2 regions of the Flavobacterium sp. GSB-24 genome follow, and region 2 is predicted to be linked to the other one. Evidence: riboswitches for the same ligand, from Rfam matches in the RefSeq annotation. Region 2 holds a riboswitch; the other holds the start of a gene.
The links. Region 2 has a riboswitch for S-adenosylmethionine ahead of QMG60_RS06840 (alpha/beta fold hydrolase). Riboswitches for the same ligand answer to the same signal wherever they lie in the genome.
Positions count from the first base shown of each region.

Region 1: it holds a riboswitch for S-adenosylmethionine, as region 2 does, so the genes downstream of both, QMG60_RS21095 (TlpA disulfide reductase family protein) here and QMG60_RS06840 (alpha/beta fold hydrolase) in region 2, are expected to answer to the same signal.

Region 1 is NZ_AP027043.1:4,991,318-5,006,457, forward strand. Features, by position in the region: gene QMG60_RS21065 (M4 family metallopeptidase) at 1-5,274, opposite strand, end outside; gene QMG60_RS21070 (hypothetical protein) at 5,372-5,509, opposite strand; gene QMG60_RS21075 (hypothetical protein) at 5,702-7,312, opposite strand; gene QMG60_RS21080 (hypothetical protein) at 7,483-7,731, opposite strand; gene QMG60_RS21085 (polysaccharide deacetylase family protein) at 7,999-8,778, opposite strand; gene QMG60_RS21090 (aminotransferase class V-fold PLP-dependent enzyme) at 9,010-10,482, opposite strand; gene QMG60_RS21095 (TlpA disulfide reductase family protein) at 10,579-11,568, opposite strand; SAM riboswitch class I at 11,817-11,916, opposite strand; gene QMG60_RS21100 (hypothetical protein) at 12,183-12,533, opposite strand; gene QMG60_RS21105 (TonB-dependent receptor) at 12,679-14,541, opposite strand; gene QMG60_RS21110 (PLP-dependent aminotransferase family protein) at 14,609-15,140, shown strand, end outside.
Region 2 is NZ_AP027043.1:1,506,150-1,521,289, forward strand. Features, by position in the region: gene QMG60_RS06800 (carboxypeptidase-like regulatory domain-containing protein) at 1-97, shown strand, start outside; gene QMG60_RS06805 (hypothetical protein) at 190-2,436, shown strand; gene metK (methionine adenosyltransferase) at 2,547-3,797, opposite strand; gene QMG60_RS06815 (TonB-dependent receptor) at 4,330-7,176, shown strand; gene QMG60_RS06820 (hypothetical protein) at 7,578-7,772, shown strand; gene QMG60_RS06825 (O-acetylhomoserine aminocarboxypropyltransferase/cysteine synthase family protein) at 7,834-9,138, shown strand; gene QMG60_RS06830 (aspartate kinase) at 9,351-10,439, shown strand; gene QMG60_RS06835 (hypothetical protein) at 11,083-11,286, shown strand; SAM riboswitch class I at 11,476-11,583, shown strand; gene QMG60_RS06840 (alpha/beta fold hydrolase) at 11,663-12,646, shown strand; gene thrA (bifunctional aspartate kinase/homoserine dehydrogenase I) at 12,648-15,062, shown strand.

The DNA of each region.
Region 1 (15,140 bases), 1.8 Mb from region 2:
TACTGGACTATCAAATATTTTAAAATCTGATGTTGTTCCTTGATAAAGATAATTTTCGACTTTATTGTTTTGTGCAATACCGTCATTTTCCAATTTGGCGGTAATATTAAACACATGAGAATCTCCGCTGTTATCAAGTTTAGGCTGTTTCTTTAAAATATATTCTACGCTTTCGCCAACTAGAATTCCAGCTTCAATAGCTTCTGAAATAGTTTCATTTGTGTTGATATATTCTACATCTAATTGAATACTATTTGCAGGAATTGCAATTTGTCCTTCATTTGTCAGCTTTACTTTAAATTCAGAACCGCCGCATATATCTTTTGGTGACATTATTTGCACAGATACATCTAAAACAGGTTCGCTGATTATTTTTAAATCATCTAAAACCATATAAGAATATCCGCCTTCTTTAGCATGTCTAAGTCGAAGCATTACAGATTTTCCTGCATATTTACTTACGTTTACTGCTCCTCTTTGCCATTCAGTATCTGAATAAGTTCCTTGTTTAGCGTCTTTCCATATTTCAGTCCATTCACCACCTTGAGTTTTAATATCTATGCTGAATGAGTTCCTATAATTACATTGCATTGCATAGTAAAATTCTAAAGAAGTTGCATTTTCAGATAACTTATACATTGGCGAAACCATTTCTCCATTAATTGCATAATATTCAAGCTGATTGTAAAGCATTGTTCCTAAAGCATCTCCTGTATGATCTTTTTTCGGCAATGTCAGATTTGTATTATCTGGCTTTGGAACAGCTCTCCAAGGATAATTATCATCACTTTGATTTGAAGTGTAACCATTTGTTCCAAATATTGAACCCTGAGCTACACTTGAAAAAGTTTCAATATCTAGATTTGGTGCCTTAGCCACGACCTGAAAAGATTTTGTAAGAGTTGCCGCTTCAGCTTTTGGCTGGCCGTTTGTAATTACTTTTACATTGATTTCGTAATTTCCTGGTTCCAACTTTGGAAGACCATCTAATGTGTAAACAATTGTTTGATACTGTAGGATCTGATCATTTCGTTCTAAAACAATTGGCTCTCCCACAGCTTTACCATTTTGGGTAATTTGATATTCTATCGAAGCTTTTTCTACTTTTTTATAAAATACATTTCTTGCCCCTATAAAAAATTGGTGAGAAGGTGCATCTTCGTAAACAATTTCAGGTACACTTAAATCAGATAACTGTACATATTCTGATTTCTCTGTAATCTTAATATTATCTACTGCAAAACCATTAGCAAATAACCCATTATCATCGTGCTGGAATGCTACAATAACACAAGGTTTTCCTGCATACGGAGTTAAATCTACGTGATATTCTATCCAGTTATTAATGTAATACATTTTAAATGCCTGTTCCCACGTTTTACCACCATCTGTACTTACTTTTACATATCCGTCAGAAATTCCAGCGCCATCTCCAAAGGCATCAAATGTCAAGTGTGCTTCTTTGTAATTGGTCAAATCCAGCACAGGAGAAGTCAACATATCATTTGCAGCGTCGCAGTTACAAATATCATCGTTACTGGCCATAAATTTTGTATGCTCTGTTAGGTAAAAACTTGGAGACCTTAGATCTAAATCTGTTCCGAGTTTCCAGCCTGCAGCTCCTTTGTTTTCAAAAGTTCTCCATCCTTTATATCCAGCTGCATCTTCAAAATCCATTGTATAAGGCAGCACAGCTATTTTCTCATCTTCATTGTTCCAATTATCGTAATCAAAAGTGTAAGTATTATTTTCTGGCTTGATATCCTGAGTCATATCATCAGGAAATACAGAAACTTTAATGGTATTAGTACCAATGCTTTTTAAATCAATATTCGGAATAGCGTACGTTATGGTATCTCTAAACTTAGTAAATGCCAATGCCACTTTTTCTGTTTTTGAATAAACTTCATTTTGTAAATTATCAAGAATTTTTACGGCAACATTTACCTGCTCTGCTTTTGTCGCAAAATTATTGATGATTTTAGTAGTTATTGTTGTATTAGTATTGTCAATTTTACAACTTCCAGCATCTATTTTTGCATCTAAAAGCACTAAGTCATAAGGTGCATTATCTACATGAATATTATCTATAAAGGCTCCTAAGAATCCGTCATTATAATCATCTGTAGCAACACGAAAACGAATCGCTCCTTTTTTACCTGCAAGTTCACTTAAGCGAATACCAATTGGCTTTTTACTAAAATCATTATTAATTCCAGTAAACCATGGGCCTGACAATACACCATCGTCATAAATATGTAAAGTTGAAGGATAATCGATACCGGTAACTTTTTTCCAGTTTTGATTATCTTCAGAATATTCTACCACTAATCCATCATATCCATTGTGAAACAATGAAATAATATCAAACTCAACATACGGAGAGGCAACATTACTAAAATCGAATACTGGCGATTGTAATGTAAAATCAGCATTCAAAGCCATTCTTTCAGAAGCATTTGCAAGGTTTTCAGTAGCCCACAAATATTTCGATTTTGTATCTCTAAATGAATAAGAAGATGCCTGCCATATAAATTTTTGATTGGTAGCCAGTGATTTTGAATACCAGCCTCCCGGTGTTCTTTCAAAATTTTGATTGTAAGGAAACTGAGTAATAATACCGCTGTACGAAGCACTTATAGCACTATTATTAGCCGCTACAGGATCTTGGCTGTATGATACAAAAGCTTCATAAGTATGCAGACCTGCTGCTGATAAATCAATTGTGCCATCAAAAGGAATTGTCATTTCTGTATTTCCTTTAAATGCAGTGCTTAACGTTATATCTTTCCAGATGGTTTCGCTTCCTGGAGCTGTATCTGCATAACCCACTTTTAATTGAGATCCTGCTGGTATATCTTTACAGCCCACATTATAGATCGTTGCTGTTAGTGCATGATTTGCTGACAGCGAAGTGCCGGTATATTCCGGAAGATTTAATCCTACTACTTTAAGATCAAAATCTTTTTGCTCTGGAACAACCATAAAACTTGTAGTAAAAGAAATTCCATCTTTTGCGCCAAATTCTGTAACTGGAGCAAAATCAAATTTAACTTCTACATAGTTTAACTTCGTTGTGCTTATTAGGTAAGGAAGTTTTTCCTGAATTTTTACAATCGTTTCTTCGCCTGATGCCAAATCTTTATCAAAATTAATAACGCCATTACTGCCGTAAATTTCATTCAATCTGCCGCCAAAACCTGGCACCATTAATCTCAACTTATAATTTAAAACCTCATTTGCTTTAATTACAGTTGAGCCTGTATTTTTAAATTTAATATAAAAAGGCTCATCTCCTTTTAAAGAACCACAGGATGCCACAGGATTTTCAACAGAAACAAGTGCTATTTGTTTATCTGCATAAGCAGTTCCAATACCAATTGCGTACCAGGCATTACTAACTTGTTTGTATTCTTCAGAACCTATTCCGTATAAATCTTCTGTAACCATTAAAGTTGCCTGACGCATATCGCTAAAGTTTGAAGAAGGCGACAAATACTCTGTAAGTGTTATATAGGCAATTTTCTCTGCTTTAGTCAGACCAATAGCTTTAACATCATAACTATTATTAAGGTCATTTACACCCTGACCGCCTTCGCTTAAAAGGTAAAACCAATAATTCGTGATACCGCTGTTAATGTGCACGCCGCCATTATCGTAACTAACATTTGTTGGACTTACCCAATTTATTCCTCCATAAGTATCAGGCTGACCCTGCGCTTTTGGGTTACCCATATTTCTCATACTGCCATGAGTGTACAGTTCACTTCCAAGCATCCAAATATCTTCTTTTTTGTCTTTTCCAACATAAAATTCAACACACGTACCAAAGATATCACTGAAAGATTCATTCATCGCTCCTGATTCTCCCTGATAGATTAAGTCGGCAGTTAAACCTGTTACACCGTGAGTTAATTCGTGGGCTGTAATTCCTAAACCAACATACGGTGTACCATAACCATCTCCAAATTGTGCCCATCCGCCAGTCCATGAAGCATTTTCGACATTAGTGCCTAAATGCGCAAGACCAATAATGGTCATTCCTTTATCATCGATACTATTTCGATTAAACCTTTCACCATAATATTCTATGGTTTTCTGCATACCCCAATGAATATCCATAGCAACCTCATCGTGATCTTTGTTATGCAGTTCATTCCAAATATTATCTTCATCAACAAATTCTGTGATTACCTCATCTGCAGCATGCTCGGCATGGTTCATATTCCAAGTAACCATTGGTACTTTATATTTACCTTGCAGACCTTCTAGTCTGTATCCGTCAGCGTATTGCTTGGTATTAAAAACTACTTCTCCAGCATATCTTGATTTACCTTTTCCTAGACTCTGATCGCCAAAAGCAGCATCACGGCTTAAATCAAGGTTTAAAACTATTTTTCCTGTATTTGCATCTACATAAATGGTATGACTTGATTGCGGATTTGTCGCATAAATATTAAATTTCCAAGCCAGGTAATATTCTTTTAATTCAGAAGAAAAATTAGGTCCAACATAAACCAGCTCCCCCTGTGGTTTTGTGCTAATGTTTTTATTAACTAAAGAACCTAATTTTTTACTCTCCCAAATATATTGCTGTGCATTTACAGCTTTAAGCGCATTGTCTAAAGCTGTCGCTGCATTTATTTTATAATTGCTGCTTACGGTTAATTTCTTAGCCGTAGCCCCAAATGCATCAATTTTAGTTTTATTTTCTCTAACCTTATAAATTGCTCCTTCAACAGGAACCGAGTTATGCATTTGCTGATACGTAACTACTGTTCTGCCATGAGTATCAGAAACTGATTTTACCTGCATTTTATCTGACGCAGCTAAATCAAAATCTCCTTTTTTAACCTCAAATATATTTTTAGCCGTTACGTTTGCAGTTTTTGCAAAAGACTTAACCTTTGTACTAACTGAATCCTGCGGATTTGTTTTTTGTACCGTACTACTTAGATTTTGTCCGTATAATTTTTGGCTTTCCTGTTCCTTCTTCTTTACTGCTTCAGTTTCAGCATCAGAAAGTTCTATTCCGTTTATTTTTTCTTCTTTTTGAGTGAGAAGATTTGCAGCATCATTATTCTGACTTGAATATGAATCACTGGCATTTTTAGAAACCTTATCTTTTGTCCTGCTCAAAGTTGGTGATCCTAATGCCATTACTGCATTGCCCTTTAGTTTGTTGGGAACAGGTGACTGAGCCATTCCTACGGAACAGACAAAGAGACCTAACAAAACAAACAAATACTTGGTTTTAAAGTAAATTTGGTTCATTCGTTTTAAATTTAAAAATTAATAATATAGTATGCTTGGTTAATAAATATTCCACTTCGATGGCTCATAGCAAAACCATAAAAGCAGTTTTTAAAAATCAATTCGGAGTTTGATCTTTAGGATTTTCTTTTGTTATTTTTTCTAGAATTTTTAAAAGGGTTTTCTTTTTTGTTTCTGTTTCTTCTAAGAGTTGTTCTAAACTTTTAGGAGGGATATCTTTTTTCTTCCTATTCATTCTAATTTATTTACTTCGATCTGCGCGCTAATCGATTTGGTAAATGTAGAATGGAGATTATGTGTTTATGCAAAAAAGGACTATTGCAAAAACACTCTGAGGCAGAAAAGTTCCACCCAGAAAGCACTCAAAAAAAAATAAACCAAACTAAATCAGATCATTAGCTTGGTTTATTTTATGATGTTAAATACGTTAAATTGTATTGAGATAAGTGGAGAGATTTACCTTTTCGTTGGTTAAATCAAACTTTTTACGCAGTCTCGTTCGGGCATTTTCGATAGATTTAAAGGATTGTCCTGTAATTTGAGAGATTTCTTTTGTGGTTAAATCCAGATATAAAAGTGCACATAATCTTCGATCTTTTGGAGTAAGAGAAGGATAATCCTCCGTTAATTTGTCGAAAAAAGATTTATGAACCTGCTCAAAACTTATTTCAAATTCTTTCCAGATGTCTGTATTCAAATTCTTCTCAAGACGCTTTAAAACTATATCAATAGCCTGCTGCATTTCTTTATTAACAGTTTTGAGTTTAATCTGTTTAAGATCCGTTAGGATTTCATTAATGCTGTCTGTACGATGTATTTCTGCCATTGCCTTTCCTATGAGAACCTTTTTTTTGGCTTCCAAACTTTCGTTTAAGGCTTGCATTTTTGTCTTTAATTTCTCTTTTTCAAGCTGATTTTTAATATTCTTGTTGCGGTATTTTATCAGTAAAATAATTAAAATCAATATCCCGATAACCAATATTAAACCAACTACATAATATTTAAATCGCTTTTTTTGCTCAATAAGCATCTTTATCTGGGTTCTGGCTTTGTAATCCTGTTCCAGCTTTATTCTTTCAATGTTTACTGTCTTTTCTTCAATATTTATACTATCCTTAATGGCATTATATTTCTGAAAATAATAAACAGCATTTTTATAATCTTTCTTAATTACATAAACTTCATAAAGCATTTTATTGAGGTCTAAACCAGAAGAACTATATACATTTTCGCTGCATAATTCTAAACCTTTCTTTGCGTTTACAATTACGGTATCATAGTTTTTTTCTTTTAAATTATATTCAGAAAAAGACTGATATACAAAAGCCTGCAGTAAATCATCAACACGATTGCTCAATAAAGAAAAAGCTTTGTCAAAATACTCATCAGCTTGTGTCTTATTTTTTTTCAAAACATATGCTCTTGCAAGATTAGTGTATACGTAAACCTTTAGATCATCATTTTTTAAACTTTTATTTAGTCCTTCGGCTTTATGAAAATAATGCAATGAAGAATCTAAATTTCGACTGAGATATAAAGTCCCTATATTATTTAAAATTTTGACCAGCTTTACAGCATCATTTTTTGACTTTTGAAAACGATATACGTTTAAGAAACATTGCAGTGCTTTTTCTTTATTTTTCCCTTGTGCATAGATAATCGCAAGATTGTTTTCTAATTTGGATGCTTCTTCAAGGTTTCCATTTTTTTTGTAGATATCATAGGCTTTTAAATAATACTGAAGGGCAACATCTAATACCTCTCTCGCAGAATACATTTTGCCTGATGTAATATAAACACCAGCCAAGGTAAGTTCAGATTCTTTTGTTTTTTTAGCTTCAGTCTCAGCCAGTTCTATGTATTTTATAGCTCTTTCCCAATCTGTTTTTTGTAATCTTAATGCAATTTTGCGACACAGTTCTACTTTTTTCTGATGATTGTTAGTAGTATTTACACTATCTATCAGTTCTTGTGTTGACTGTGAATAAATAGTAAGGGGAAGCAAAAAAAGCCATAAAAAAAATAATCGTGGTATCATTTTTAAAAATTCTATTGGGAATTCCAAATTTAAACAATATAGAAAGCTAAATCCTAAATAAAACTCTTAAAAAGCATTCTGCTGCCGAAAACTTAAATATCTAGAAAATGTTTTTTATAAAATTTTTAAAAAGTATATGTAAAAAATTGATTGAAATAGAGTCTCCATTTTTAAGATTCATCTGTGCTTCTTATCATAAAAAACAATATTTCTTCTTCTAGTTCTTTTGATAAATTTTCACATTCCAGCTTACGTCGAAAATTTTTTTCAAACCGTTTCTTATAAACCTGTGCATTGACAACATTACTGCAATAATCATCACAGATGGTTCTAAACTTATCATTTGTTAAGTAGAGAACTTTCATAGATTCAAAATATTCCGCAAATTTGATATTATATAATTCTTCAGGCACAGTCATAATTTAGAATTTAAAATATAAATTTTTACACTTTTAATCTATGATTAACAGTCTCTAAGAGAAGAAAATAATTCCATAAAATTTCTTTTAGGAACTAAGCAGTAAATTATTTCTATACTAAATTATAAATTTAAAACGCCGTTTGTTTTACAAAGATGTTGCAAGTTATAATTTGCAACAATATTAAATTTGAAGATTGTTTTTTGCAACAATATAAACTCAAAGTAATAATAAATAAAAACTGATCAAGCTTAACTTTAAAATCTATTATTCGTCAGGAAGTAAATTATCTAAATCTGATAAAGTGTAAAATTTAAGTCCGTTAAGTTTCATGTATTTGCAGACAAATTCTAAGGTTTCGATTTTGGTTTGATAATTTTCGGTTACATTTTTAACTGGTTTGTGACTGCATAAAATCAAGATCTTATCATTTTTCTTGGCGTAATCTAATAACTCCAAAAGATATGGAATACTAAAATGAATATGGCTGTTATCGATATCAAAGGCAAATACAATTTTTGAATTATTAAAATAACTGTCCTGCTTTTCAGGAACTTCACCTCCAAATGCCCTGCCTCTAATAATTTTAAATTTGCTCGACAAAGCCTTATCAAGTTCTTGAGACCTTTCGCCGTAAGGATAGGCAAAAGAAGTAACATTAAAAGATTTCCTTTTCATCGAAGCAATCATTGGTTCTATTTCCTGCTTCATATACTCGTCTATTCCATTTTTTTGTACAAATTTCACAGCATTATAATGATGATAACCGTGGCCCGCAATTTCATGCCCTTCTTTCTGCATTTGAAGAAGCTTTTTAATTTGAGGCTCTCCAATAGAATCTATTCTGCAGACATTAAAAGTCGCTTTCCAAGAATATTTTTTCAAAGCGGCATCGGCTTCAGCCCACTCATCTACGTACGCATCATCAAAAGACAAAATTACACCAGCCTTATAAGGCTTTGGCTCGGGTTTTTCGTTTTTAGTATTACAGGAAAAAAAAGTTACGAACATTAAAAACAGCATTGTCTTGAGAAAAAATAGCTTCATACAGAGTTGAATTAAATTGAAATTTTAAATGTTCTTTAAAGAATAGAATCATTCAAATATAAACACTTTTTGAGATATTTTACTTACACGCTGCAACAAACGAAAACATATTTTCCTCTATTGATTTTCTTAGAATACTATACTTCTAATTACTTTTATAATATCTAACACTAAAGCTAACAGGTTTAAAAAAAACTTGTTAGCTTTAATCTGTGATAGTAATAGAATATCTTAATCAAGTCTAAACCATTGATTTACTTCTTCTGCAATTGTTTCTTTTATTTCTGGATTTTCAAACTCATTTGAAACCGAATTATAGACATAATCTTTCTTCCATTTTTTATAATGCAAAGCGATCTGCTCAATTGCATCGCATATAAATGTAACCTCATCGTTTGTCATAATCGGGTGCATTGACAAACGAACCCAGCCTGGTTTATTAGTCTGGTTTCTTTCTAATAATTCATTAGTAAGTTCTGCCGATTTTTTTTCATTTATATTGAAAAGATAATGCGCATATGTACTCGCACAAGACCACCCGCCGCGAACCTGAATGCCGAAACGGTCATTTAAAAGTCTTACGATTAAGTTATAGTGAATATCTTCGATGACAAAAGAAACACAGCCAATTCGTTCTGTTGTAAGGTCTCCTAGAATGGACAAACCTTTTATTTTTTGAAGTCTTGAAAAACAAAGATCAAGCAGTTCTTTTTCTCTGTTTTTAATGTTTGAAACTCCCATTTTATCTTTTAATTCTAAAGCTAAGGCAGTTCTTATTACTTGTAGAAAGCCTGGCGTTCCGCCATCTTCTCTAACTTCTATGACCTCGCTATAACAATATTTACCCAGCGGATTGGTCCATTTTACATTTCCTCCGCCCGGATTATCTGGGAATTCAGATTTGTATAATTTTTCATTAAAAACCAAAATACCGCATGTTCCTGGTCCGCCAAGAAATTTATGAGGCGAAAAGAAAACAGCATCTAACTGTTGCTCTGGATCTTTTGGATGCATGTTGATTTTAACATAAGGTGCCGAAGCTGCAAAATCTACAAAGCAAAGTCCGCCGTTTTGATGCATGATTTTAGCCAATTCATGATAAGGCGTAATAATTCCAGTAACGTTCGAGCAAGCTGTGAACGAACCAATTTTTAAACTTCTGCCGGCATATTTTTTAATTTCTTCCGAAAGAATTTTAGGGTCGACCAAATTATTTTCATCTGCGGGAAGAATCACAACTTCGGCATTTGTTTCGTACCAAGAAACCTGATTCGAATGATGTTCCATATGTGTGATGAAAACTACTGGTTTATCTGCTTCATTATTGGTTCGCAGTCCCATAATTCTTTGCAGCTTCGATAAAGCAGCAGTCATTCCGGTTCCTGTTGTGATTAAAACATCAGATTCATTTGCATTAACTGATTTTTTAATAATATCTCTGGCATATTGATACGCGTAAGTAGACGTTTTTCCGGTCTGACTTGAAAGCGAATGCGTATTGGCAATCATCGGGCCCATTTTATTAAGCATAATATCTTCGATCGGATTGTATAATCTTCCGCTGGCAACCCAGTCGGCGTAAAGCAGATTCTGCTTTCCATATACCGATTTATAAATATGATTTATACCTACTGTATTTTCTCTAAATTTAGAGAAGTAACATTCTAATTCAATTGGCTGTGTTTCTGTCTCAATAGCATTCATTTCCTGATCATTTTAAATTAACTAAATTTTTTATTGATGAACTTTAATTTTTTGGTGAGTAAAGCATTTTGACTTGACTCTACGTTTTTAAAACGTTCATATTTTTTTCTCTAAAAGCGATTTAAGTGTAGACTGTAATTCTTCGCCTTGAAGATTTTTGGCTACGATTATTCCGTTCGAATCCACTAAATAATTTCCAGGAATCGCTCTTATTCCGTATAATTTCGCAACGGCGCTGTTCCAAAAAAGTAAATCAGAAACGTGCAGCCAGGTTAAATTATCATCCTGAATTCCTTTGATCCAGTTTTCTTTCTTTTTATCCAAAGAGATTCCAACAATATTGAATCCCTTATCGTGAAATTCTTTATAAGCGGCTACGATATTTGGATTTTCTCTTCGGCATGGGCCGCACCACGAAGCCCAAAAATCGACTAAAGTGTAACCTTTTAAATTTTCATAAAAACGGATTGGTTTTCCCTCAGGATCATTGGCAGTAAAATCTGGAGCTTTTTTCCCCACTGCTAATCCGTCCAAAACAAGGGCAAGATCTCTTAGTTCTTTTACGTAAGTAGTACTTTGCTGGGTTTTATCGAGCAAGGCAATATTTTGTCTTATTTGTTCTGGCGATAATCTGTAAGACCAATTTCTGTACAATACATAAGCCGAGACAATAGAATTAGGATTTTCTGTAATGAATTTACTGATTTCTACATCTTTTGATTTTTTGTAAGTTTCAAATAAATCTTGAGAAGCAGAACCTTCGACTACAGAATTACTGTAATATTTCTTCGGACTTAATTTTACTGTAATCGGGCTTTTTTCAAGAAAAATATACAAAGGACTGCTTTCTGTATTCACACTTAAACCATATAGTTCTGGCGTTTTCACTTTAGTTTTGAAACTAAAATTTCCGTCTTTTACTTTTACCGAATCAATTGTGGTAAACATTTTATTATGAAACTTTTGCAGATAAACATAATTGACAACTGTATCTACAACAGTTCCTTTTAGTTGTAAATTATTTTCCTGTGCCTGAGTTTGCGTAAAGCCAAAAAGTAGCGCAAAGCCTAATAGTATTTTTTTCATTTTATTTTGATTTTTAGTTTAAGATTGGACAAAAGAATTCTAGGCCAAAGTCACAAAGGCTTCTAGAAAATGCTGTTTAATAAAAATATTGGGAGAATTTAATGTCTTCACATTCGGAAAAAAGCAAGACTATTTTCTTCGAAAATTAAATTCAAAAGTTCGTAACCTGAGTATAAGATTGATTCGGTTTTCATTTTAATAAAATAAAAGTTTAAAAATATGATCTTATTCAGATTTGGAGGAAATCTTTCTTATCTGTCCACCACAGTGGAAGGATTTAGCACCTTATTCGGTAACAGGTTGCTAAGACGTCAATGGGCCTATTCCCTCGGTCTTTCTGGATAAGTATCATTCAGAAATTTTCTGTGATACAAATATACATACTAATTCTATCAAATTAGTAGTATTTAATAATATTTTTTAAAATTTTATTTTAAGAGTTGCTCAAAACCCTTTAAAACACTCTGAAAAACAATTATTTAATTCTAAAATAAATTTCAATTAATTTTTATTTTTAGAACAGTAATTCCTAATACAATAGCTTTAAATTCTTTACTCCATAAAAAAACTCATTTCGTTTTGAAATGAGTTTTTAACTTTTCTGACCGAATAAATTATTTATTCTTTCTTTTTTTAGCACTTTCCGTCTGCAGTTTAACACTGTCTTTTTGCACTCCTTTTGAAGGCGTGTAGGTAGACCCATCTTGTGCACTTTCTCCTGGCCCGCTTCCTCTGCCGGCTGTACTTAAAGAATCTGTATTACCATTTGCAGATGTTGGCGTTTGAGTAGTTACAATATTGGTTGATGTAGTTGCAGTATCAGAAACTTGTTCTGTATTTGTTGTATCAAGTGGAACACTGGAAGTTTCTATTTGATCGCTGTAGCCGTCATTCTTTTTACAAGAAAACAGCAATCCAATTACAACTACAAAAAGTATGACTTTTAATTTTAATAAAGCTTTCATAATAAACGTTTTAATATTTACAAAAGCTAAGTAACTACTTATAAAGCAGTTTATTTTACAATATTTCTATTGAATTTTATATAACCGCAATTGGTTTGATTAGCAATAAAAAAGCCTGTAAATTTCGATTTACAGGCTTTTAAAACTAAAAAGTAACCAATTTTACTCCCAAAGTAAACCATCTTGAAGGGAGAGGCACCGCTCCTACTTCATAATAAGTGGCATTAAATATATTTTGAGCATCTAAAAAGATTGTAAATTTTTGAATAGTCTGACTTATTCTAAAATCATTTACCCAATAAGAAGGTCCAGTAATTCTTTCGTCAAAGCGTGTTGCAAACAATACTGAAAAATCTCTGTATTGATAATCGATTGTATTTGTTATTTGATGTTTCAACGAAGAAATAAGATACTTAGAATATACTTCGGTACGAGAACTTTCAAATTGAGAATCTAAATAAGTATATGCTAAAAGAATATTCAATCTTGAATCTTTAGAAAAATCAAATCTGTAATTACCTCGCAAATTAATTCCGTTTGTTTTTAAATCACCCGTATTTTGACTCTGCCAAGGCTGAGTGGTTAAGTTACGCATCCAATCGATGTAATTGTTTATTTTTCTGTAAAAATAATTCGCATTGAAACTTAAAGATCGCTCGCTGTATTTAAAACCAATTTCACTTTGAAAAGCATTCTCTGAATCTAAATCGGCGTTACCAATATTTCCTGTCTGCTTTAAGTATAAGTCTGTAAAAGATGGAATTCTCTGGCTTGTTCCAACATTTCCAATGATTTTAAATGCATCTGTAATGGCATAACTAGCATCAATTCCAGGATAAACCTGCCATTTATAATCGGAATTATAATTTAAATAAGTTCCTAAATTTACGTCTAGTTTTTCTGTAAAACTTGTTCTGTATTCGGCATAGATTCCAACATTCTCACGGTCGTGATCGCCAATATTAGTAGAATGAATATTTTCGTTTCTAAATTCTGCGCCAAAACCAATTTCGCCTTTAGACAATTTAACTGTCGAATTCAATTCTCCAGCAATAGAATTAGTATAATGCTGACTTCTTCCAACATTCAAATTTGAGTTTCCTAAGTAACGGTAATCATCATAATTATAGCGGTAAGTTACTCTCGGCATAATTTTCCAATTTTCGGTAATAGCATGTTTCGACTGAATATTGGCAAATGTGGTCTGCACAATTTCGGTAGAATTTCGATCTCCAGGCGCTGCATAAAATCCGTTTGCTCCAAAGCCGTTTTTGATGTAACCTGCCGAACCTAAAATTTCATTAGAATCATTGATCTGTACATTTCCTTGGTAGAAAATTTTATTGTTTTCAAATGCGGTATTATAACGGTAACCGTTACTTTTATCGTGAGAAGCAAAAATCAAATGCTGTTGTTTTTCTTTACCTAAAACAGCTCCTGCCTGAACACCTGTTCCGTAAAAAGTATCTCCTGTATCTTGAGTATCTTTTTCAAAATTAGACCCCGCATAAGTACTTACCAAAAATCCAGAATCTGTTGGTTTTTTAGTTACAATATTAATTGCTCCCGTTAAACTGTTAATTCCAAAAACTCTCGCAGCTGGTCCGCGCACTACTTCTATTCTTTCGATTGCTTCCACCGGAAGAGGGAGGTTTAGCATATTATGAGCGGTTTGCGAATCGATTACTTTTGCTCCGTTTAACAAAACAACCGTCTGTTCAAAACTTCCGCCATCTACACTAATATCGGCTTGAGTTCCAAATGGACCTCTTTGTCTAATGTCAACTCCGTTAGCATATTGTAATACTTCCTGAAGCGTTCTTCCTGGAAGTTTTTTAATGGTTTCACTTGTTATAACATACACATTTCTATTTTGTTTAGAAATTGGGGTAGTAAAACGGTTTTCATTAATTATAACTTCCTCCATATTATTGATGGAATCTTTTTTGGTCTGCGCGTAAAAATTGGTACAAATTACTGTAAAAACAGCAAAATAGATTTTTTTCATTTGGTTAATGTTTTTTTGGCAAAAGTAGTATCTTGCCGTACTAATCAAGTATACCAGTTTTGTAATTATGGATAGTCCGGTTGAAATTCCTTTTAAAAGCTTTATTCAGCTCAAACCAGAAGAAAATACAGCGCTTTATCTTCAGATTGTTTTTGAATTTATCAAAGCCATACAAACTGGTTTTCTTCCCGAAGGAACAAAACTTCCCGGCACAAGAATACTCTGCAAAGTATTGGCAGTCAATCGCAATACATTAATTAAAGCTTTTCAGGATCTGGAATCGCAGGGATGGATTGAAACGCTTCCGAATAAAGGAACATTTATTTTATCACAGCAAAAACAAAAAAAACAAATTGAATATACTGTTGTAAAAGACCAAAATCAATCTGAATTAAATACTGGTTTTACATTTCAGCGTTCTACGATTCTCGAAAATCCAATAGAAATTAGTAATCTGCCTTATCAATTTAATGACGGAATGCCAGATTTGCGATTGGTGCAAACAGATGTTCTGGCAAGACTTTATGTTTCTAAATTAAAGAGACGAAAAACTTCTAAAACATACGAACAAATCGAGCTACGATCGCATTTAAATTTTA
Region 2 (15,140 bases):
TTTGAACGATGATAATTTTACGCAATTCTCTACAAGAGTTTCTCAATATACCGTACAGCCCCGATACATCATCTTTTCGATGAAATATAATTTATAGTAATAGAATTGGTTTAATTTTATAAATAAGGTGTTTATTTAAATAAGAATGGAATATCTTTACATGAATATTAACAGCCAAATTTTTATATTATGCGCAATTTTATTTGGAGTTTATTGCTATTTACTTCGGCAATTTCTATGTCTTTTTCTCAAGAAAATAATGAAAAAGGAACCTATTTATCTACAAACAAAGGCCAGAAAATCAAATTAAATTTATTGGATGGTAATAAATATGAACTTGTATTTTATTCAGGTGACTATGAGGTAAAAGGAGATTCATTGCTGTTTGCTAAAAACACAGCTGCAGCAACTAATTTTGATCTTTCTTTTAAAGTAGATAAAAAAGCTAAAAGCATAAAAGTAAAATTCTTAGATCCTTCGTACTATTCCTTTTATATAGGAACTCAAAAAGGTAAAGAAGAAATTAAATACCAAAGAATTTCAGACATTAAAACGAAGATAGATCCAGAATGGAAGGAAACTGATCTTACTTTTGAAATTGAAAAAGCAGACTTTTTATATTTAGTATTTGAAGATAATTACAACCCAACGACGGTTAATAAATATGCATTGCCAAAAGATGTTTCTGAAATAACAATTGGTTATGAATTGGCAGTTTTGGGAGATTTGAAAATTTCAGGATTTTTTGATAGAAAAACCAATCAATTGATAATCTCTGAAAAATCAGGATTAAATCCTTTAGTTTTTACTAATGAAAAAGATCCTCAGCCAGCAGCCAAAACTTCAAAAGTTACTCCTCTAGAAAGTTTGTCTATTGCAAATTGGACTTATCCAGGTAAAGAAAATGTTTTGGTGAACGAAGATTTTGGGACAGGACTTGTTGCAAAAGATAGTGTTGTGGTTGCCGTTGAAGATGTAGCAACTCCAGCTTATACACAATATGATTTTAAATTAAAAATTGAAAATAATCTGAACAAAGCCATTTCGGCGACTAAAGAATCAAACAATAATAAGTTTTTAGGAGTTTATGTCAATAGTAAAAAAGAAGCAAAAGAGAGTTTTGATTTATTTATAAAAGATCAAGAAACTCAAGCAGGATATAGTATGTACAATGCTTATAATCCTGTTTACGATGTTTTTAATTATTATTTGGCTGGAGCCGATGATAAAAAATGGCTCAAAAACAATAAAATAACAAATGATCCAAGCGTATTGGTATTGAACGGTCAAGGCAATATACTAGCAGTTGCAAAATCTGATTTAGAAGCTCAGAAATATCAATTTAGTTATTATGGTGATTTTTATCGCAAACTTCTGCGAACAGATGCTTTTTTAGCAATGAATACTGTTTTAAAGAATAAAAAAGCAGGTGATGCCGATATAATTAAGGCTTTTAATAAAGCAGCAATGCTCGAAGCTTCTTATGACTACGATTCAGAAGATGTAGTAACAGATCCTAATTCAACAGAATTTGTATTCACAAAAACACCTTTAGACAAAAAAGAAGTTGCCGCAAGTTGGAAAAAATTAATTGAAGCTCATCAAAAAGATACTAAATCAGATATGTATTTGGTTGAAACAATTGTAAAGGAAATCAAAAACCAAGGATTTACAAAACAGCTTTTTAATGAAGATAAAATTTTAAACGACACCGATTTCTTGGCGATAGACTATTTGCTTAAACATTCTGATGATATAGAAAACAAACGTGCAGAGTTCAATAGTATAGTAGGACAACTTCATAATGTTGGAAGTCCAGTTACTGAAATTTCAAATGCGTTACAGTTAAACCTTTATGCATCTCAAGATGGAGTTACAGGAAATATCAATAAAGAAAAAGTCAATTCTATTTATAAAAAGATAATTGCGTCTGGTAAAGGTAATTTTGATGCTTACCGCAATTATTTTGATTATTTAGGTCAGGTTGAAGACAAAGATGGTTCTAACACAACTTTCTTAAAAGAGTTCAATACCTATTTTGATAATACTTTGGCTGGAACAAGTCCAATTGAAAAATTAGACGCCATTTTTGCAGGATTAGATTCTAGTTCAAGTTATTCTTATGACGGATGGAATATGTTTAAAGAATATCATTCTAACCTAGCAAATACTGCAGCGTGGACTGTAGTGTTGAAACCTCAGAATTCTAACTTTTTAAAAGATGCTATCAAATGGTCTGAATATAGTTTGGTTGTTACTAAAAACAATCCGTATTATTTAGATACTTTGGCGCAGTTGTATTATAAAGACGGGCAAAAGCAAAAAGCAATCGAAACTCAGACTTTAGCAGTGAAATATTTATCTGGTGTGACTGAAGAAGAAACTGCGACTGAAATTAAAGACACGTTAGCAAAAATGCAAAACGGAACATATTAATAAGACTAAGTTCTAAAAGCAAAAAGCCGATTTCTAATTTAAGAAATCGGCTTTTTTATGTTTAGCTAACTAAGATATCTAACAATCTAAGTTAGTCTATAAGTCTAGATTTACAATCCAAATGCAGCTTTTACTTGGTCAACAAAATCAAGTTTTTCCCATGTAAACAACTCAACAGTAACCGTTTTTTCGTTTCCGCCTGGAGCAGAGAAAGTTTTAGTTACAGTTTCTGGTTTACGTCCCATGTGTCCGTAAGCAGCAGTTTCGCTGTAGATAGGGTTTCTTAATTTTAAACGCTGCTCGATAAAGTAAGGACGCATATCGAAGATAGCTTCTACTTTTTTAGCGATTTCACCGTTTGTTAAGTTTACTTTTGAAGTTCCGTAAGTTTCAATGAAAATTCCCATTGGCTCAGCAACTCCAATTGCATAAGAAACCTGAACTAAGATTTCATCAGCAACACCTGCAGCAACTAAGTTTTTAGCGATATGACGTGTAGCATAAGCAGCACTTCTATCTACTTTACTTGGATCTTTTCCAGAGAATGCACCACCACCGTGAGCACCTTTTCCACCGTAAGTATCAACGATGATTTTTCTTCCTGTTAAACCAGTATCTCCGTGAGGTCCTCCAATAACGAATTTTCCTGTTGGGTTAATATGGTAGTTGATTTTATCGTTGAATAAATGAGCGTGCTCTGGGTTTTTAGCGATAATTCTTGGAATCAAGATTTCGATAATATCTTTTTTGATTTTAGCAAGCATTGCAGCTTCTTCATCAAAATCGTCATGTTGTGTTGAGATAACAATTGCATCAATACGAGTCGGTTTGTTATCGTCGCTGTATTCTAAAGTTACTTGAGATTTAGCATCTGGACGTAAATAAGTGATTTCTTTGTTTTCACGTCTTAAAATAGCTAACTCTTGTAATAATTTATGAGATAAATCAAGTGCCAAAGGCATGAAGTTTTCAGTTTCGTTTGTAGCGTAACCAAACATCATTCCTTGGTCTCCAGCACCTTGCTCTTCTGGCTTCGCTCTGTCAACCCCTTGATTAATGTCTGCAGACTGCTCGTGAATTGCAGAAAGAATTCCACAAGAATTCGCTTCAAACATATATTCACTTTTAGTATATCCAATTTTACGGATTACCTCACGTGCAATTTGTTGTACATCAAGATAAGTATTCGATTTTACTTCACCTGCTAAAATTACCTGACCTGTAGTAACTAATGTTTCACAAGCTACTTTTGAATCAGCATCAAATGCCAGAAAGTTATCAATTAAAGCATCCGAAATTTGATCTGCAACTTTGTCTGGATGCCCTTCACTAACAGATTCTGACGTAAATAAATAAGCCATAATAATTTATTAAATTAACATTAAGCGAGGAAAAAGTAATTGCTGAAAGTGCTAAAGGAGAGTTCCTGCTTTAGCATTTTTTACTACTGAAATCTATCTTTCAGTATTCATAACGAACCATTTCATTATGAAGAGGTTGCAATCAGTTCAAATTTTTCCTCTGTATTCGGGTGCAAAGGTATAAAACCATTTTGATTTGCAAATTAAAGTTCAACTTTTTTTATTTTTTACAACAGAAATTTAACAAAAACATACTAGATTGATAGGGTAATAGAAATTATTTTGGTTTTTGTTTGGTCGATTAAAAAATAGTTCGCACATTTGCTTCGTTAAAATAACAGAAAGAAATGAAATTTACAATTTGCAATATGATGTCTTGTAAGATGCCGGAGTTATCCGCAGAGACTCTATTGTAGTTTTTTTTCAACAACATATATAGAACCTCTGCAGACCGCAGAGGTTTTTTTTGTTCAAAAAAGAAAGCTGTAAGATTTTTTTTAAGCCAAAAACAACTAATTAATCAGTTAAAAAAATGAAAAAAAATGTACTAATCGTTTTAGGTCTTTTTACATTTTCAGGTATTTATGCTCAGGACAATAAAAAAGAGCAGGATACTTTAAAGAGTAATGAATTAACAGAAGTAACAGTTATTGGATCTAGAAGTAAAAACAGAGTAAAAACAGATGTGCCGGTTCCGGTTGATGTTTTTAACGTGGGCGAAATAACAAAAGGTGCGCCGCAAACCAGCGTAACTCAAATATTAAACTATGTTGCGCCTTCGTTTACAAGTAACGCAACATCAACAGCAGATGCAACAGATCACGTTGATCCAGCGCAATTAAGAGGATTAGGACCAGATCAGGTTTTAATTTTAGTAAACGGAAAAAGAAGACACACAAGTGCTTTAGTTAATATAAACGGATCGCCAGGAAGAGGTTCTGTTGGAACAGATTTAAATGCGATTCCGTCTTTTGCAATAGAAAGAATTGAAGTTTTAAGAGATGGAGCTGCGGCTCAATACGGTTCTGATGCAATTGCCGGAGTAATTAATATTGTATTAAAAAAGAACGCTGACTTTCTTACTGGAGGAATTCAATACGGAACTAATTTGTCATCTGGATCTAATAATTTCGAAGGAGGAGCAGACGGGCAAACTGTTCAAGTCGATTTAAATTACGGAACTTCATTAGGAAAACCTGGAAGTTTCTTCAATATTACAGGAACTGCCGTTACAAGACAAGCAACAAGCAGAGCAGGAATTAGAAACAACGGTATTTTTAATGCCTATAATGCTGTTGAAAATAGAGCAGCACAAAATGGAGTTGAAATAAATTCATTATTCAGCAACATTAATACGACTGGAAACTCGGCACAAATTATTAGTTCATTACAACAATATGCGCCTCAAGTGAGCTATTTTACAGCAGCACAGCAAACTGCAATCGCATCTGCAACAACAATTGCGCAAATGCAGACAGCTTTGAATTTTGATGTTACTAATAATGAATTAGCCTACAGAGGACAGCAAAGAAGTGACTATAATATGAGTGTTGGCCAGTCAGAACTTGCTTCTGGTCAGGCATTTTATAATGCAAAATATCCTTTATCTGAAAGTACTTCTTTGTACTCTTTTGGTGGAGTGTCGTATAGAAATGGAAAATCGTATGCGTTTAACAGACTTCCAAATGGTTCTGGAACTTTTACGCAAGTGTATCAAAATGGATTTTTGCCAGAAATAGAATCAGATATATTAGATGCTTCTGCAGCGGTTGGCGTAAACACAGAATTATTTGGTTTTGATACCGATTTAAGTACAAACCTTGGAACAAACTCATTTAAATATGATGTAAACAATACTATTAATGCAACTCTTGGAACAAATTCTCCTTTTAGTTTCGATGCCGGTAAAGTTTCGTTTTTACAAAGTACAACCAATTTAGACTTTAGTAAAAAATACGATGTTCTTTCAGGATTAAACGTTGCTTTTGGCGGGGAATTCAGATATGAAAATTACCAAATTAAACAAGGAGATGAAGCTTCTTACGGCTTATATGATGTAAACGGAAATTTAGTAACGGGAATTTTACCAAGCACTTCTCCTTTAATAGTTACTGATTTCTTTGGAAACAAACGTGGAGCAGGAGCGCAGGGATTTTCAGGTTTCCAGCCTTCGGATGCTAAAGAAAGAGATAGAAAAAGTGGTGCAGGATATATTGATTTAGAATTGAATGCAACAGAAAAATGGCTCGTAAATGGAGCTGCACGTTATGAAAATTATTCAGATTTTGGAAGTACAGTTACTTTTAAACTAGCCTCTCTTTTAAAATTGACAGATAATATTAATTGGAGAATTTCTGGACAAACAGGTTTTAGAGCGCCTTCATTACAGCAAAAGTATTTTGAAGCAAGTTCAACACAATTCATCAATGGTTCGCCATATCAAGTAGGTTATTTTACAAACGATTCGCAGGCAGCCAAAAGTATTGGTGTAGAAAACCTAAAGCCAGAGAAATCAAAAAGCATCAGTACAGGATTTACATTTAAAATTCCTGAAGCTAACATAACCATTGCTACTGATGCTTATTTTACAAGAATCAATGATCGCGTTGTATTGTCGGGACAATATGCAAGACCAACAGATGCGCAAATTGCTGCCGCTACATCTCCAACGCAGGCAGAAGCGTTGACATTGTTCCAACAGGCATTTGATTTGAAAGGTGTAGAAAGAGCTTCGTTCTGGACAAACGGAATCGACTCTGAAACTAAAGGAATTGATTTGGTAATATCTCAAAAATATGATGTTATTCAGGATTTCGTAATCAGAAATGATTTTGCTTTGAGTTACAATGAAACCAAAAGAGTTGGAGATTTACACATTCCGCAATCAATAATTGATGCAGGAGGAGATCCATATATTTATTCTTTCTTTCCAGAATCAAGCCGAATTTATTTAGAAGAAGCCATTCCGAAATTAAAAGCAAACCTGATGACAACTTTTAGCATCAAAAAACTAGATATTTATTTAAGAAACAGCTACTTCGGAAAAGTTACAGATCCAGGAGCAACAGATGTGAATCTTGACGGATCAGCTTCTGTATACGAGCATCCAGAATACAGTGCAAAATTAGTAACAGATTTATCTTTCGGATATCAGATTAACGAACATTTTAGAGCGACTGTTGGATTTAATAATATAGGAGACGTTTATCCAGATAGAAACAATCCGGCAACTCCAGCTTTTACAAATACAACTCCAACTTTATCTCCAGCGCCAAGTACAGACTTGACCAATGCAAATCAGTTTGCTTATTCAAGAGCAGTTTCTCAATTTGGATTGAACGGAAGATTTGGTTTTGCACGTTTAAGCTTTAAATTTTAAGAATTCAGAATTTATGCCGCAGATTAATCAAATTAAAAGGTTTGTTTAATCATTTTAATTCTCTAATCTGTGGCTAAATTGGAGACATTTTCTAGAATAATTGTATATATAATAAGTGATTATAAAAATTTAATAATAAAAATCGAATTTTAATTTGGTAGTTAAAAAAATATTACTACATTTACTCTATCGAATTAGTCGAATTAAAAAAACAAGCCAATTTAAAAAATGAAAGCAATAGCAAGAAGAAATATGATGTGTTGTGGAATGATGCAAATGTGCATCCCGACTTGCTGTTGCCAAAAGTGAAAGATAAAATCTTTGTTATAGTTAGAACTATAAGCCCTTTTGGTAGCCATCCGAAAGGGCTTTTTTCATTTCAACATTTTAAATTTTAAATCATGAATACACTAGATATAAATACAATTGCATTTCAATACTTATTGAGAACAGATTCTCAAAAAAATAATAATAAAGTTGAAGAAACAACGAGTGATACTTTAAAGTATAACCCGGAACAATATTTAAAAACTCACAAATCAGTACTGTTTCACATGTACGCACTTGAAGAAGAAGGAGAAGATTTTTTTATTTAAGTCATTTCAAAACTTAATTACAATATAAACGTATAACAATACCTAAAAAAACTAAGAAATCATGAGTACACAAAAATTTGCAACAAACGCATTACACGCAGGACACGATGTTACTAAAAACGGAAGCACAAGAGCAGTGCCAATTTACCAGACATCATCGTATGTATTTAACAATTCAGATCACGCTGCCAATTTATTTGGTCTTGCCGAAGCTGGATTTATTTATACAAGATTAAATAATCCGACAAACGACGTTTTAGAACAGCGTCTGGCAGCACTTGAAGGCGGAATCGGAGCGGTAGTAACAGCATCTGGAGCATCGGCAATTTCTACAACATTATTGACTTTGCTAAAAGCTGGAGATCATATAGTAGCATCAAACAGTTTATATGGAGGAACTTATAATCTGCTGAAAGTTACATTACCAAGATTAGGAATTACAACAACATTTGTAGATCCTTCAAAACCAGAAAATTTTACCAAAGCGGCAAAAGAAAATACAAGAGCTTTTTTTGTTGAATCTCTGGGAAATCCAAAATTAGATGTTTTAGATTTAAAAGGAATTTCGGCAGAAGCCAAAGCATTTAAAGTGCCATTTATAGTAGACAATACAGTTGCGACACCTTACTTATTGAACCCAATTAAATATGGTGCCGATATTGTAATTCACTCCTTAACTAAATATATCGCTGGAAACGGAACTTCTTTAGGAGGCGTTATCATTGATGCTGGAAATTTTGACTGGGCAAACGGAAAATTCCCTGAATTTACCGAACCGTCTGCAGGTTACCACGGATTAGTATATCACGAAGCTTTAGGAAATGCGGCTTTTATTGCAAAAGCGCGAATTGAAGGACTGCGTGATTTTGGTTCTGCTTTGAGTCCATTTAATGCTTTTCAGATTATTCAAGGATTAGAAACACTTCCAATCCGAATCAAGAAACATAGTGAGAATGCTTTGGCTTTGGCCGAATGGTTAGAGAAACAAGATGAGGTCGTGTGGGTAAATTATCCAGGTTTAAAATCGAATAAATATTACGATTTAGCCCAAGAATATTTGCCACAAGGCCAAAGCGGAATCATTACTTTTGGATTAAAAGGTGGTTTTGATGCTGCTAAAAAAGTTGTAGATAATACAAAATTATTCTCTTTACTAGCCAATATTGGCGACACTAAATCGCTGATTATTCACCCGGCAAGTACCACACATCAGCAGTTAACAGATGAAGAACAAATCGAAACAGGAGTTTCAAAAGATTTGGTTCGTCTGTCTGTGGGAATTGAAGATATTGAAGATTTAATTGCAGATCTGCAAACTGTTTTTGAGAGTGTTTCGCTATCACAATACAGTATTAATAAAAATTAGGTTTTTTTGTTTTTTGTTTGAAAGATTGCCTTTAGTGATTGGTTATTGCTAAAGGTAATTTTTTATGAAAAGCATCATTATAAAAATTCAACCATATAAGTGATATAAGTTCATTTAGTAAAATGCACCACAGTGCGTCTAGCAATTTAACGCAAAGAAAATTAAATGAACTTATATCACTTATATGGCTAAAAAACAAAATAGTAGAAATTATGTCAAAGCTTAAAATAAACATTATCCTTTTTGGAATTGGAAATATCGGAAGTACTTTGATTAATCAGATTATTGAAAGTCAGGACTTTTTTCTTGAAAGTAAAAACGTAGATTTTCATTTTCCTATTATAACCAATTCTACAGTGGCCTTTTTCGAGAAAGAAGGTGTTGGTTATGCTTGGGAAACCAATTTTAGACAATTGGCTGTTCCTTTTAAAGTAGAAGATATTATTGAATTTGCTAAAGAAAATGAATTCGAAAACTTGATTGCTGTAGATGCAACAGCCAGTGATGAATTGGTGAAACATTATAATACGCTTATCAAAAACGGATTTAATATTGTGGCTGTCAATAAAAAAGCAAACACACTGCCGATAGACTTGTACAAAGAGCTGCGATCAAATCTTAAAAAGTATGACAAAGAGTTTTTGTATGAAACATCTGTCGATACAGGGATTCCGGTTTTGCAGACTTTAAGAGATTTGTATTATTCGGGAGAAAAAATCACCAAGATTCGAGGAGTATTTTCAGATAATTTGAGTTACGTGTTTAATAGATTTTCTTCTGAAGATGTTTCGTTTTCATCCGTTTTAAAAGATGCAAGTCTTTTGGGATTAATGAAATCAACATTCAAGGAAGATTTATCTGGAAACGACACGGCAAGAAAACTTCTAATATTGGCAAGAGAAGTGGGCAAAGATTTCAATTTCTCAGATATTCAAATACATCCTTTTATTACAGAAAATCATCTGGAACAAAATGGAGTGCTGAATAAAGAAGCAGTTGACAAATCATTTAAAATAGCAAAAATAACACAGTCTGATAACCATGTACTTCGTTATGTGGGCGAATTTGATTTTGAGAAAAATAAGCTGGAAGTCAAATTGATTTCAGAACCTGCACATTCTGCAATTGGACAATTAAAGGGCTCGGATACCATTTTTGAAATTTATACACAATCTTACGCACAGGTTCCAATTGTAATCCAAAGTGCATCGCCGTGCAAACAGGCAATTTCGAGAGGAATTATAACCGATATTTTGAAAGTAGCGGAAAGAATTAGAAATAAAGAGGCCGTTTGGTCTTAAAAACTTCGTAGAAAATAAAAAATATAACTAATGTTCTTTGATAAACTGATTCGTTAAGGAAGTTTAGAAAGCTTTAAAACTGCTTATTGATCAATTTTTTATAGTCTTTTTCTGTAAATTATTTTTGTAAGATGTTTTTCGACGTAAAAAAATCACTTTTTAACGTATTTTGTAATTAAATTCTTGAATTTTATTTGTTTAATAAAAATAATAGTTGCATATTTGTTATACCCAAAAACTACTACAATCAAATGAACTTAAAAGTCAACAAAATGTTTTGCGCCATTTCGGTTATAACCGAGGCTGGGTTGTCTATTGCTTAAAAAATTGTAAGAATACAATATATAGTAAAGCCTCCCAAAACATATTGGGAGGCTTTTTAATTTTACACAAAAATGCAGAATTTAAATAAAATACAATATAAATCACAGATGAATAAATCCTTACAGATGAACAAGATGTTTGCTGTCGCGCTTATTTGCGTGAACGTCTGTTGATACTAAAAGAATAAATGAGTTTAAAAAACTTAACCCTTTTGGTATCTGAAATTCCAAAAGGGTTTTTTTATTCCTGAAAGCGATTTAACATAAACATAAAAAAGAAATAAAGATTATAAAACGCAACTAAACTAAAACTTAATATCATGAGCACATTGAACTACTTAGCAAAAACGATTTCTACTTTGAAAAACAAAAGAACGAAAAGAAATAATCCGCCGCCGCCAGCAAACGAATTGGCTCACCCAAGGTTCGGAATTACTGAAACGGATAAAAATACCGAAAAAATAACACCAAATTCTTTGTTGTTTTTGATGTATTCAAAAGAAAATGAAACGCTTTTTATCTAAATTAAAAAGCATCGCAAAATAGGCTTCGGCCTGCTTAATTTTACTGGGCATTTCTGTTCGGTAAATTTTTGCGTATAATAGTTTTTGCTGCAATATGTTTATGAAATTTAGCAAACAGTTTCGATAAAATTTGTTTGTTAAAGAAATTAGTAGTTAATTTGCACTCGTTAAGTTCAAAAAAGTATTGAAATGTTATAAAGAAAGGACGAGGGATTAGACCCGATGAATCCTTAGCAACCCTTCGTTAATTCGAAGAAGGTGCTGCATTCTACCACGCCCAACGTGGAAAGATAACAACAAGAATTTTTCTAGTTTATACTAGTTTTTTCTTTCTAATATTTCCAGATACAAATCAGATAATACAACAGATTTGAAATTGGAAAATATACCAAACCCTATTAGCATACAAAATTTCACCACAGAAAATGGTGCGCTTTATCATACACTGCCTTTAAGTTTTACTATTGCTGGTCAGCCTTTGCATAGTGCGCCTATTGTTTTGGTAAATCATGCCTTGACAGGAAACGCCCAAGTTACTGGCGAGAATGGCTGGTGGAATAACTTAATTGGCGAAGGTAAAACCATTGATACTGCTGTCTATACCATTTTAGCTTTTGATATTCCAGGAAATGGAAGCAATTCTTTCCTAATCGAAAATTATCTAGATTTTACTGCCAGAGACATTGCCCGAATTTTTATTGAAGGACTAAAAGATTTAAATATTGAAAAGCTTTATGCTATAATTGGAGGCTCAGTTGGAGGCGGAATTGCTTGGGAAATCTTAGCTTTAGAACCAAATATCACAGAACATCTTATCCCAATTGCAAGCGATTGGAAATCGACAGACTGGCTTATTGCCAATTGCTTCCTGCAAGAACAAATTCTCAATAATTCTTCAAAGCCAATCGAAGATGCGAGAATACACGCCATGTTGTGTTATCGTTCGCCAGAATCATTCAAAGAAAAATTTCAGCGTACCATCAATCAAGATCTTTTGATTTTTAATATCGAAAGCTGGCTGGCGCATCACGGAAAAAAATTGCAGCAAAGATTTCAGTTAGCTTCTTATAAATTAATGAATCAGCTGCTTAAAACAATTGATATTACTAGAAATAGTGAAAGTTTTGAAAACTTACTGTCACAATCAAATGCATCAATTCATATAGTAGGAATTAATTCGGATTTGTTTTTTACAGCAAAAGAAAACGTAGAAACCTACGAAGAATTGAAGAAATTTAAAGACAATGTTTTCTACAGCGAAATTGATTCGGTTCACGGACATGACGCTTTTTTAATCGAGTACAAACAATTAGATCATTTACTTGCCGACATTTTTAAGGCAGAAACAATAAAAAAATAAAATGAAAGTATTAAAATTTGGAGGTAAATCATTAGCAAACGGAGAAGGACTTAACAAAGTTGTTTCAATCATTTCGGATAAAGTAAATCAAGGTGAAAAAATTACAGTTGTAGTTTCTGCACGCGGAAACGCAACAGATGAATTAGAATTTATTTTAAGCATTGCTGCTAAAAATGGCAGTTATAAAGAATTATTAGAGAATTTTAAAAAATATCAAATATCAGATTATCCGCATGTAGATTTTTCGGAAGAATTTAATGTTTTAGATAAACTTTTTGAAGGAGTAAGTCTAATTGGCGATTACAGTAAAAAAATCAAAGATCAGATTCTATCAAAAGGAGAATTGCTTTCGGCTAAATTATTGACTGCTATTTTAGTGGAAAAAGGAATTCCGGCCAATTTTGTAGATTCAAGAGAACTGCTGAAAACCGATTCTAAATTTGGTGATGCACAGCCTCTAGAACAGCTTTCAAAGAAAAACGTAGTAAATTATTTTAAAGAACATAACGGCGAAACGGTTAATATAGTTACAGGCTTCATTGGTTCCAACAACAACAACGACACAACTACTTTAGGTAGAAACGGCAGTAACTATACCGCTTCGTTAATCGCTAATTATTTAAATGCCGAAGAACTTCAAAACTTTACACACGTAGACGGAATCTACACGGCAAATCCAGATTTAGTTGCAGATGCTAAAAAAATCGAATATTTGTCTTTTAACGAAGCAAATGAGCTGGCTAATTTTGGAGCAACAATTCTGCATGCCAAAACGATAATTCCGTTATTAGAAAAAAATATTCCGCTTCGTATTTTAAATACTTTCAATCACGAAAACCGCGGAACATTAATTACATCCGATTCTGCCAAAGAAGGAATTAAAACACTTTCTGTTTTAGAAAATGTTTCTCTTGTGAATTTGGAAGGACGCGGATTACTTGGAAAAGCTGGAGTAGATGCCCGTATTTTTAAGGTAATGGGCGATCATAATATCAGTGTTAGTATTATTTCGCAAGGATCTTCAGAAAGAGGAATTGGCTTAGTTGTAGCAACAGATAAAGCGACAACTGCAGTTGTAGAATTAGAAAAAGAATTTGAAAATGACTTTTATTCGAAAGACGTAAATCAAATTACAGTTACAGATAATGTATCAGTAATCTCGATTATCGGACAAGATTTAAGTACATTCCATAAACCATATACAGCCTTAATCAAAAATAAAATTGTTCCGATTTTGTTTAACAACACTGTTACAGGTAAAAACGTGAGTTTGGTTGTTAAAAAAGAAGAATTAAACAAAGCCTTAAACGTAATTCACGGAGAAATTTTTGGTGTTTCTAAGAAAATAAACATCGCGATTTTTGGCCACGGATTAGTAGGAGGGACTTTAATTAACCAAATCTTAGAATCGGCTGCAGCAATTGAAAAACGTAAAGATGTTAAGCTGAATGTTTTTGCTATTGCAAACTCAAAAAAGCTGCTTTTAAATAAATATGGTGTAACTGCAAACTGGAAAAATGAAATTGAAACCAAAGGCGAGGCATATACTATAAAAGATATTATTGCTTACGCAAATGAACATCATTTAGAAAACTTAATTGCGATCGATAACACGGCAAGTGCGCCTTTCGTAGAAAACTATATTCCGCTTGTAGAAAGCAGTTTCGATTTGATTTCTTCGAATAAAGTAGCGAATACATTAAGCTATGGCTTTTATAAAGAATTGAGAAAAGCTTTAACTGAAAACCAAAAGAATTATTTGTATGAAACCAATGTTGGTGCAGGATTACCATTAATTGATACGATTAAATTACTGCATCTTTCAGGGGAAAACATCACAAAAATTAAAGGTGTTTTCTCGGGAACATTGAGTTATTTATTCAATAATTTCTCTGCGAAAGATGCTCCGTTTAGTGAAATCCTGCAGGAAGCAATTGATAACGGATACACAGAGCCAGATCCGCGTGAGGATTTATGCGGCAATGACGTTGGAAGAAAATTATTGATTTTGGCTAGAGAATTAGATTTACAAAACGAATTTGAAGAAATCTCTATTCAGAATCTTATTCCAGAGCATTTACGTGAAGGAAGTGCAGCTGATTTCTTGACGAAATTAAAAGAATTTGATCCGATTTACGCTAAAATAAAAGCAGACCAACAGCCAAATCATGTACTAAGATATATCGGCGAATTGTCTGGCGATTTACAAAATGACAAAGGAAATCTAGAAGTTAAATTAGTTTCAGTACTTTCGGATACAGCCTTAGGCGGACTAAAAGGTTCTGATTCTTTCTTTGAAATTTACACAGAATCTTACGGAGATCGCCCAATCGTTATTCAGGGAGCTGGTGCAGGTTCTGCGGTAACGGCAAGAGGAGTATTTGGAGATATTTTGAGATTGTCAGATAAAGGGTAATACGATTTTAGATTGAAGATTTTAGACTTGAGATTTTAGATTTACAAGGCTATAACAAAACAAAAAAAATAACAACAC